2 regions of the Ramlibacter sp. GS1-15 genome follow, and region 2 is predicted to be linked to the other one. Evidence: predicted binding sites of a transcription regulator. Region 2 holds the regulator's gene; the other holds the start of a gene.
What was found. Region 2 encodes sigma-54, which starts transcription at its own class of promoters, with help from an activator protein. Its sites were predicted from a motif close to TGGCANGNAANCTGCTTT; they were not measured.

Region 1 (4,405 bases), 2.5 Mb from region 2:
GTCGAAGGCCTCGCCCGCGGCATCGTCGATGGTTTCTCCCAGCAGCTCGTAGCGCCCCACGCCGTCCACGCGCATCAACTGCGTATGGCCGCCGGACACCAGCAGCGCGACGAAAGGAAACTCCGGCGGGTCCGCCGAGAGGAACGGCGACAGCAGGTGCCCTTCGAGGTGATGCACGCCCAGCACCGGCTTGCCGAGCGCCGCACCCAATGCGCAAGCGACGCCCGCGCCCACCAGCAGCGCGCCCGCGAGGCCGGGACCCCGCGTGTAGGCGACCACGTCCACATCCTCCACCTGCGCATGCGCCTTCTCGAGCACGGCCTCAGCCAGCGGCAGCACCCGCCGGATGTGATCGCGGCTCGCGAGTTCCGGCACCACTCCGCCGTAGGCCCGGTGCATCTCGACCTGGCTGTGCAGTGCGTCCGCGAGCAGCTTCGGAACACCCGACGCGGTCGCCTCCACCAGCGCCACGCCGGTCTCGTCGCAGGAGGATTCGATGCCCAGGACTTTCATCTGCGACGAGTTTAAGGCACGGTTGTTGCTGCAAGCCCTGGGTGACATCCGCGTTGAGTTTCCTGTTGGCCGCCCGGCAGTGCGAGATCGGCGAGCTCGAGCGGCTGGCCTCCACGAGCGAGCTCGTGAGCACGATCGGCCGGTTCGTCCACGGCATCCAGCGCGAGCGCGGCACCTCCAACATCTATCTCGCCTCGCATGGAGAACGCTTCGCCGCGATGCGCATGGAGCAGGTCCCCCAATGCGACGCGCTGCAGGCCGAAGTGCTGGCGAGCTTCGAAGCGCTCGCCGCCGACCCGGCGACGGTGCGCCACGGCGCGCGCCTGTTCAACCGCATCGCGGTGACGCTCGACGCGCTGGAGGGCCTGCCGGCGCTGCGCGCGCGCATCGAGGCGCGCGCGATCGCCGCGCCGGAAGCTTCCGCGCCCTTCAGCCGCCTGATCGCCAGCCTGCTGGCCGTCGTGTTCGAAGCCGCCGACAGCGCCGGCGACCCGGAGATCTCGCGCGCGCTGGTGGCGATGTTCCACTTCATGCAGGGCAAGGAGTATTCCGGGCAGGAGCGCGCGCATGGCGCGGCCGTGTTCGCGCGCGGCCGCATCGACGCGGCCGGGCAGCAGCAGTGGCGCCACCTGATCGAGCAGCAGCACCATTGCTTCGACGTGTTCAACGAGTTCGCGGACCCGCAGCTCGCGGCCGCCGAACACCGCAGCCAGGACCATGGCGTGGTCGTGCGGGTCGAGCGCCTGCGCCGCATCGGCCACTCGCTGGGCGTCGTGGCGGTGGACGAATCGCTGGTCGACGCCTGGTACGAGTGCTGCACCGCGCGGCTGGACGCGATGCGGCGCGTGGAAGACCTGCTCGCCGGGCACCTCAAGGCGCTGTGCGAACGCAAGATCGACCAGGCGCGCGAGGCGCTGCGCGACCAGGAAGCGACGCTGCAGCGCCTGCACCGCGAATCGAGCAGCAGCGCCGACGCGCCGTCGCTGATCGGGCCGCAGCTGGAACGCTCGGTGCTGGACCTGGTCAACGACCAGGCGCGGCGGCTGCAGGCGATGGGCGACGAACTCGAAACGGTGCGCTCGGCCCTCAACGAACGCAAGCTCATCGAGCGCGCCAAGGGTGTGCTGATGGCCCACCGGCACCTCAGCGAAGAAGAGGCCTACCGCAGCCTGCGCCAGATGGCGATGAACCAGAAGCGGCGCATCGCGGACGTCGCCGAAGCGGTGCTCGCGATGGCCGATGTGCTGCCCGGGCGCTAGCGGCAGGACGCCACGCACAAAATGCGTGCCCACCGCACGTGCGCGGGGCGAAGCGCAGGGTCGTGAAGCGTCTTCTCCCTGAAACGTGCTGGCACGGTCCCTGCATTGGGGTTCCCATCGACCCGGACGGCAATGGCGCTGCCCGGGCCCCAGGACAACGGCGTCCATCCCGAGCCGCGCCTGCAACGCGCGGCCGCCAGGGTGGGCGCCTTTTGTTTTTGCACTCGAGGAGTTCGACATGGAACGTGAAGACATGCAGGCCGCGAAGCTCTCGCGCAGACAGGTGATCCAGGGTGCGGCCGCGCTCGGCGCCGCCGGCGCGGTCGGCGCGCTGACGCCGGTGCGCGCACGCGCGCAGACCGCGCTGGAGACCAGGGCCGCCAAGCTCGGCTTCATCGCGCTCACCGACGCCGCGCCGCTCTTCGTCGCCGACGAGAAGGGCTTCTTCAAGAAGCACGGCATGACGGAAGTCGAGGTGCTGAAGCAATCGTCCTGGGGTGCGACACGCGACAACCTCGTGCTCGGCTCGAAGGCGGGCGGCATCGACGGCGCGCACATCCTCACGCCGATGCCCTACCTGATCGCGACGGGCGCGGTGACCGCGAACAAGGTGCAGGTGCCGATGAACATCGTCGCCCGCCTGAACCTCGGGGGCCAGGGGATCTCGGTGGCGAAGGAGTACCAGGACATGAAGATCGGCCTGGACAACAAGGCCTTCGGCAAGGCACTGCTCGCCAAACGCCTGAAGACCGGCAAGCCCGTGAACGCGGCGATGACCTTCCCGGGCGGCACGCACGACCTCTGGATGCGCTACTGGATGGCCGCCGGCGGGGTCGATCCCAACCGCGACATCAACACCATCGTGGTGCCACCGCCCCAGATGGTGGCGAACATGAAGGTGGGCAGCATGGACACCTTCTGCGTGTGCGAGCCCTGGAACCTGCAGCTCATCCACCAGAAGCTGGGCTACACGGCGCTCACCACCAGCGAGCTGTGGATGAACCACCCGGAAAAGTCGCTCGCCCTGCGCGGCGACTACGTGCAGGCGAACCCGAATGCGACGAAGGCGCTCGTCAAGGCCGTGATGGAAGCGCAGATGTGGTGCGAGGACCCGAAGAACCGGGCCGAAGTCGCCGAGATCTGCTCGCGCCGCCGCTGGATCAACGCGCCGCTGGAGGACATCGTCGATCGCATCAAGGGCGACTTCGACTACGGCACCGGCCGCGTCGAATCCAACAGCAAGTTCCAGATGCGCTACTGGAAGGACCAGGCTTCCTATCCCTTCCAGTCGCACGACCTGTGGTTCCTCACCGAGAACATCCGCTGGGGCTACCTGCCGCCCAACCTCGACACCAAGGCGCTGATCGTCAAGGTGAACCGCGAGGACATCTGGCGCGCCGCCGCCGCGGAACTCGGCGTGGACAAGAAGGACATCCCCACGTCCACGTCGCGCGGCATCGAGAAATTCTTCGACGGCAAGGTGTTCGACCCCGCGAACCCGAAGAAGTACCTCGACAGCCAGCCGATCAAGTACATCAAGAGCGCCTGAAGGGAGCCCGAGCATGAACCACGCGGAAATCATCGAGGCCCTGCCCCTGCCCGCGCCCGCCGGTCCGGGAGCGCTGGCGCGGGCGATCGCGAAAACCGGGCGCGGCTTCGTGGAACACGTGCTGCCGCCGCTGGTCATCATCGGCGTGCTGCTGGTGGTCTGGCAGGCACTCGGCTCGCGCCCCGGCGCCGCGCTGCCGCCGCCCAGCAAGGTGGTGCAGGACACGTGGGAGCTGATCGCGCACCCGCTTTACGACCATGGCGGCAACGACGTCGGCATCGCCTGGCAGCTGCTGGCGAGCCTGAAGCGCGTCGCCTACGGCTACTCGCTCGCCGTGCTGGCCGGCGTGAGCCTCGGCGTGCTGGTGGGCCAGTCGACCTGGGCGCTGCGCGGGCTCGACCCGATCTTCCAGGTGCTGCGCACGGTTCCGCCGCTCGCGTGGCTGCCGATCTCGCTTGCCGGTTTCCGTGACGGCCACCCTTCCGCGATCTTCGTCATCTTCATCACGTCGATCTGGCCGATCATCATCAACACCTCGATCGGCGTCCGCAACATCCCCGAGGACTACCGCAACGTCGCGAAAGTGGTCCGCCTGAACGGCCTCGAGTACTTCGGCAAGATCATGCTGCCGGCCGCCGCGCCCTTCATCTTCTCGGGGCTGCGCATCGGCGTGGGCCTGTCGTGGCTCGCGATCATCGCCGCCGAGATGCTGATCGGCGGCGTGGGCATCGGCTTCTTCATCTGGGATGCGTGGAACAGCTCGCGCATCAGCGACATCATCCTCGCGCTCGTCTACGTGGGCCTGGTCGGCTTCACGCTCGACCGCATCGTCGCGTGGATCGGCCGCAAGGTCACGCGCGGCACCGCCGCCAACTGAGGAGAACACGATGGGCTATCTCACCCTCTCGCATGTCGACATGGTCTTCGGCACGGGTGCCACGGCGAACCCGGTGCTCAAGGGCATAGACCTCTCGGTCGCGCGCGGCGAGTTCATCTCGCTGATCGGGCATTCGGGCTGCGGCAAGTCCACCGTGCTCAACATCGTCGCCGGATTGCTGAAGGCGACGAACGGCGGCGTGATCCT
Region 2 (4,405 bases):
CTCCGCGAAGGCGAGGCGCGCCGCCGACCTGCAGAACCTGTACGGGGTGGAAGGCGTGCCCGCCATGGGCGTCGCCGGCCGCTATTACACCGACGGCACGCTGGCGAGCAACAACCCGCGCATGCTCCAGGTCGTCGACTACCTCGTCGGCGAAGCCCGAGCCAAGCGCTGACCGGCGACATATTTCCGTGCGGCGCGAGAAAAGCCGCATGGCGCGGGCGCGATGGCCCGGTCTCGCTACAATGCGCAGCAAGATTCGTGCCGATATGAAACATACCCTTGCCCCCCTCGGGCTCGCGCTCGTCCTCGCCTTTGCGGCCGCACCGGCCGGCGCCGAAAAGGCGGACCGCAACAAGCCCATGAACGTGGAGGCCGACGCGCTGCGCTACGACGACCTGAAGCAGACCAGCGTGTTCACCGGCAAGGTGGTCGTCACCAAGGGCAGCATCCTCATCCGTGGCGCCCGCATCGACGTGCGTCAGGACCCGGAGGGCTACCAGTACGGCGTCGTCACCGCCGAACCGGGCAAGCTCGCGTTCTACCGGCAAAAGCGCGACGGGGTCGACGAGTTCATCGAAGGCGAGGGCGAGACCATCGAATACGACGGCAAGGCCGACCGCGTGAAGTTCATCAAGCGCGCCGAGATGCGCCGCATCCGCGGCGGTGCGCTGGCCGACGAGGTGGTCGGCAGCCTGATCGTCTACGACAACAGCACCGACGTGTACACCGTGGACGGCGGGCCGGCGAGCCCGGCCACAGGCGGTCGCGTGCGCGCGGTGCTCACGCCGAAGCCGGGCGCCTCGGCGCCCGTCGTCGCGCCCAACGGCCCCGCCGCCAACCTGCGCCCGAGCACCACGCTGAACGGGGGCAGGAAGTGATCGAGGAGACCGCGATCGCCGGGCGTCGCGCCGCACCCGCGGCCGGCATCAGCCGCCTGTCGGCGCGGCACCTGCAGAAAAGCTACGGCAGCCGCAAGGTGGTCAAGGATGTCTCGCTCGAAGTCGACAAGGGCGAAGTCGTGGGCCTTCTCGGGCCCAACGGCGCGGGCAAGACCACATCCTTCTACATGATCGTGGGGCTGGTGCGCGCCGACGCGGGCGAGATCTCGATCGACGATCGCCCGGTCGAGCACATGCCGATCCACCGCCGCTCGCGGCTGGGCCTCTCGTACCTGCCGCAGGAAGCCTCGATCTTCCGCAAGCTCAATGTCGAGGAGAACGTGCGCGCGGTGCTCGAACTGCAGCGCGACGAGAGCGGCCAGCCGCTCACGAACGCCGAGATCGACAAGCGCCTCACGGCGCTGCTGCAGGACCTGCGCGTGGACCATCTGCGCGATTCGCCGGCGCTGGCCCTGTCGGGCGGCGAGCGGCGGCGCGTGGAGATCGCGCGGGCGCTGGCGACCCAGCCGCGCTTCATCCTGCTGGACGAGCCGTTCGCCGGCATCGACCCGATCGCCGTGATCGAGATCCAGCGCATCATCGGCTTCCTCAAGTCGCGCGGCATCGGCGTGTTGATCACCGACCACAACGTGCGCGAGACGCTGGGCATCTGCGACCACGCCTACATCATCAGCGATGGCGCCGTGCTCGCGCAGGGCACGCCCTCCGAGATCGTGAACAACGCCGACGTGCGGCGCGTCTATCTCGGCGAGCACTTCCGAATGTGACCGGGTCCTCCGTATGAAGCAGGGCCTGTCGCTTCGCGTCTCGCAGCATCTGGCGTTGACGCCGCAGCTGCAGCAGTCGATCCGGCTGCTCCAGCTCTCCACGATGGAGCTCGCGCAGGAAGTCGAGCAGATGCTCGACGACAACCCCTTCCTCGAGCTGAACGCCGAGGAGGCGCGCGAGGACTTCGGGGCCGGCGCGGTGGACACGCCGGCCGAATCCGACGACACCGACACGAGCTCCTTTTCGTCCGGCTCGGACGACGCGGGCGAAGCGGAGGCGCCGACCATCGAGTCCGAAGCCGAGAGCTGGGACGGCGACGGCAGCACGGAAGTCGTGCCCGACGACGCCGAGTGGGGCGTGGACGCCGCGCCGCGCAAGAACAACGCCGAGCCCGACGAGGACGTGGACGCGACCGAGCTCGCGCGCGGGCAGGATTCGCTGCAGTCCCACCTGCACCGCCAGGCACTGTCGCTGCGCCTGTGCGAGGAGGACCGCTTCGCGCTGCGCTTCCTGATCGAGTCGCTCAACGACGACGGCTACCTCGACGAGCCGCTGGAGTCCCTCGCCGCGTCGCTCGCGCCGGATGACGAGGAGCAGCGCGAGGAACTCGTGCACCGCTTCACCGTGGCGCTGCGCCTGTTGCACCACCTCGAGCCGGCGGGCGTCGGCGCCCGCTCGCTCGCCGAATGCCTCACGCTGCAGCTCAAGGCCATGCAGGCCGCGGGTGACGCCCCGCCGGCGACCCTGGCCGCATTGCGGATCTGCGAGCAGCCGATGGACCTGCTCGCGCGCCGCGACATCAAGCGGCTCGTGCAGCTCACGGGCGAAGGCGACCCGCAGGTTCGTGCCGCCATCGGGCTGATCACGCGGCTGGAGCCCAAGCCCGGGCGCAGGTTCGTGGACGTCGAACGCAACGTCGTCATCCCCGACGTGCTGGTCACGCGCGCCGGGCGGGGCACCAACCTGAAGTTCCGCGTGCAGCTCAATCCCGACGTGATGCCGCGCCTGCGCGTGCACGACATCTACGCCGGCGCGCTCAAGTCGCACAAGGGCGAGGGCCACCAGGCGCTGCAGCAGCGATTGCAGGAGGCGCGCTGGTTCATCAAGAACATCCAGCAGCGCTTCGACACGATCCTGCGGGTGTCGAACGCGATCGTCGAACGCCAGAAGAACTTCTTCGTGCACGGCGAGCTGGCGATGCGCCCGCTGGTGCTGCGCGAGATCGCCGACGAGCTCGGCCTGCACGAATCGACCATCAGCCGGGTGACGACGGCCAAGTACATGGCCACGCCGTACGGCACGTTCGAGCTGAAGTACTTCTTTGGCTCCGCGCTGGGCACCGAAACCGGCGGCAATGCCTCGAGCACCGCGGTGCGCGCATTGATCAAGCAGTTCGTCGCCAGCGAGAACACGAAAAGGCCCCTGTCGGACAGCCAGATCTCCGAGATGCTCAAGGAGCAGGGTATCGAGTGCGCGCGCCGCACCGTGGCCAAATACCGCGAGGCGCTGCGGATCGCGCCCGCCAACCTGCGCAAGGCCCTGTGAGTTCGCTGAAACTGTTCCTGCCGTGCGCCGCGGGCGTCGAGGGTTTTCTCGCCGACGAGGTGCATCGCCTGACGCAGCTGGCGGGCGACGACCTGCTCACCGGCCGCGGCGGCGTCGTGCTGCGCGCGTCATGGCGCGACGCGATGCGCCTGAACCTGCACAGCCGGCTCGCACAGCGCGTGCTGGTGCAGCTGGCGCACGCGCCGTACCGCAACGAAGGTGACCTCTACGCCATGGCGAGCGCGGTCGCCTGGGAAGACTGGTTCACGGACCGGCAAAGCTTCAAGGTCGAGATCACTGCGCAGCACAGCCCGCTCAAGAGCCTCAACTTCGCGGCGCTGAAGGTCAAGGACGCCATCGCGGACCGCTTCCGCGACAAGGCCGGCGCCCGGCCGGACGTGGACACGCAGCGGCCGGACGTGCGCATCTACGCGCACCTCACCAGCGACCAGGCGACGCTGTACATCGACACCTCGGGCGAGCCGCTCTTCAAGCGTGGCTGGCGCGAGGACAAGGGCGAGGCGCCACTGAAGGAAACGCTCGCCGCCGCCATGATCGCCGCCAGCGGCTGGCAGGCCGAGGTGCCGCTGTACGACCCGTGCTGCGGCAGCGGCACGATCGCGATCGAGGCCGCGCAGCTCGCGTGCCGCATCGCGCCCGGCAGCCTGCGGCGCTTCGCCTTCGAGAAGCTCCTGCCTTTCGAGGCCGGGCCGTGGCAGCAGTTGCGCGAGGAGGCGAGGGCACAGCAGCGCGCGCCCGCGGCGTTGGTGTTCGGCAGCGACGTCGCGTTCCGCATGGTCGACTTCGCGCGACGCAACGCCGAGCGCGCGGGTGTCGCCGAAGCCGTGCAGCTGCGCGGCGGCGATGCCTTGCAGCGCATGCCGCCGGCCGATACACCGGGCGTGATGCTGGTCAACCCGCCCTACGGCGAGCGCATCGAGACGGCCGGCGTCGCGGGACGCACGCAAGGCGGGCGCGAGCGCGCGCAGGCAGGCGAGGGTGCCGATTTCTTCGCGCGGCTCGCCGCCCACTGGAAGGCCCATTACGCCGGGTGGACCGCCTGGGTGCTCACGCCCGACATGAAGCTGCCTTCACGCATGCGCCTGAAGGAATCGCGGCGCGTGCCGATGTGGAACGGCCCCATCGAATGCCGGCTGTTCCGCTTCGACATGGTCAAGGGCTCGGCGAGGAAG

Region 1: the regulator sigma-54 is predicted to act here: its motif matches at 1,862-1,879, upstream of AC3EF3_RS06235 (CmpA/NrtA family ABC transporter substrate-binding protein).

The regions. Positions count from the first base shown of each region.
Region 1 covers NZ_JBYNTU010000001.1:1,242,825-1,247,229, reverse strand. Annotated here, with positions in the region: gene tsaD (tRNA (adenosine(37)-N6)-threonylcarbamoyltransferase complex transferase subunit TsaD) at 1-513, opposite strand, end outside; gene AC3EF3_RS06240 (nitrate- and nitrite sensing domain-containing protein) at 579-1,772, shown strand; gene AC3EF3_RS06235 (CmpA/NrtA family ABC transporter substrate-binding protein) at 2,011-3,321, shown strand; gene ntrB (nitrate ABC transporter permease) at 3,335-4,198, shown strand; gene AC3EF3_RS06225 (ABC transporter ATP-binding protein) at 4,209-4,405, shown strand, end outside.
Region 2 covers NZ_JBYNTU010000001.1:3,714,105-3,718,509, reverse strand. Annotated here, with positions in the region: gene AC3EF3_RS18690 (thiol:disulfide interchange protein DsbA/DsbL) at 1-172, shown strand, start outside; gene lptA (lipopolysaccharide transport periplasmic protein LptA) at 267-878, shown strand; gene lptB (LPS export ABC transporter ATP-binding protein) at 878-1,666, shown strand; gene AC3EF3_RS18675 (RNA polymerase factor sigma-54) at 1,680-3,212, shown strand; gene AC3EF3_RS18670 (THUMP domain-containing class I SAM-dependent RNA methyltransferase) at 3,209-4,405, shown strand, end outside.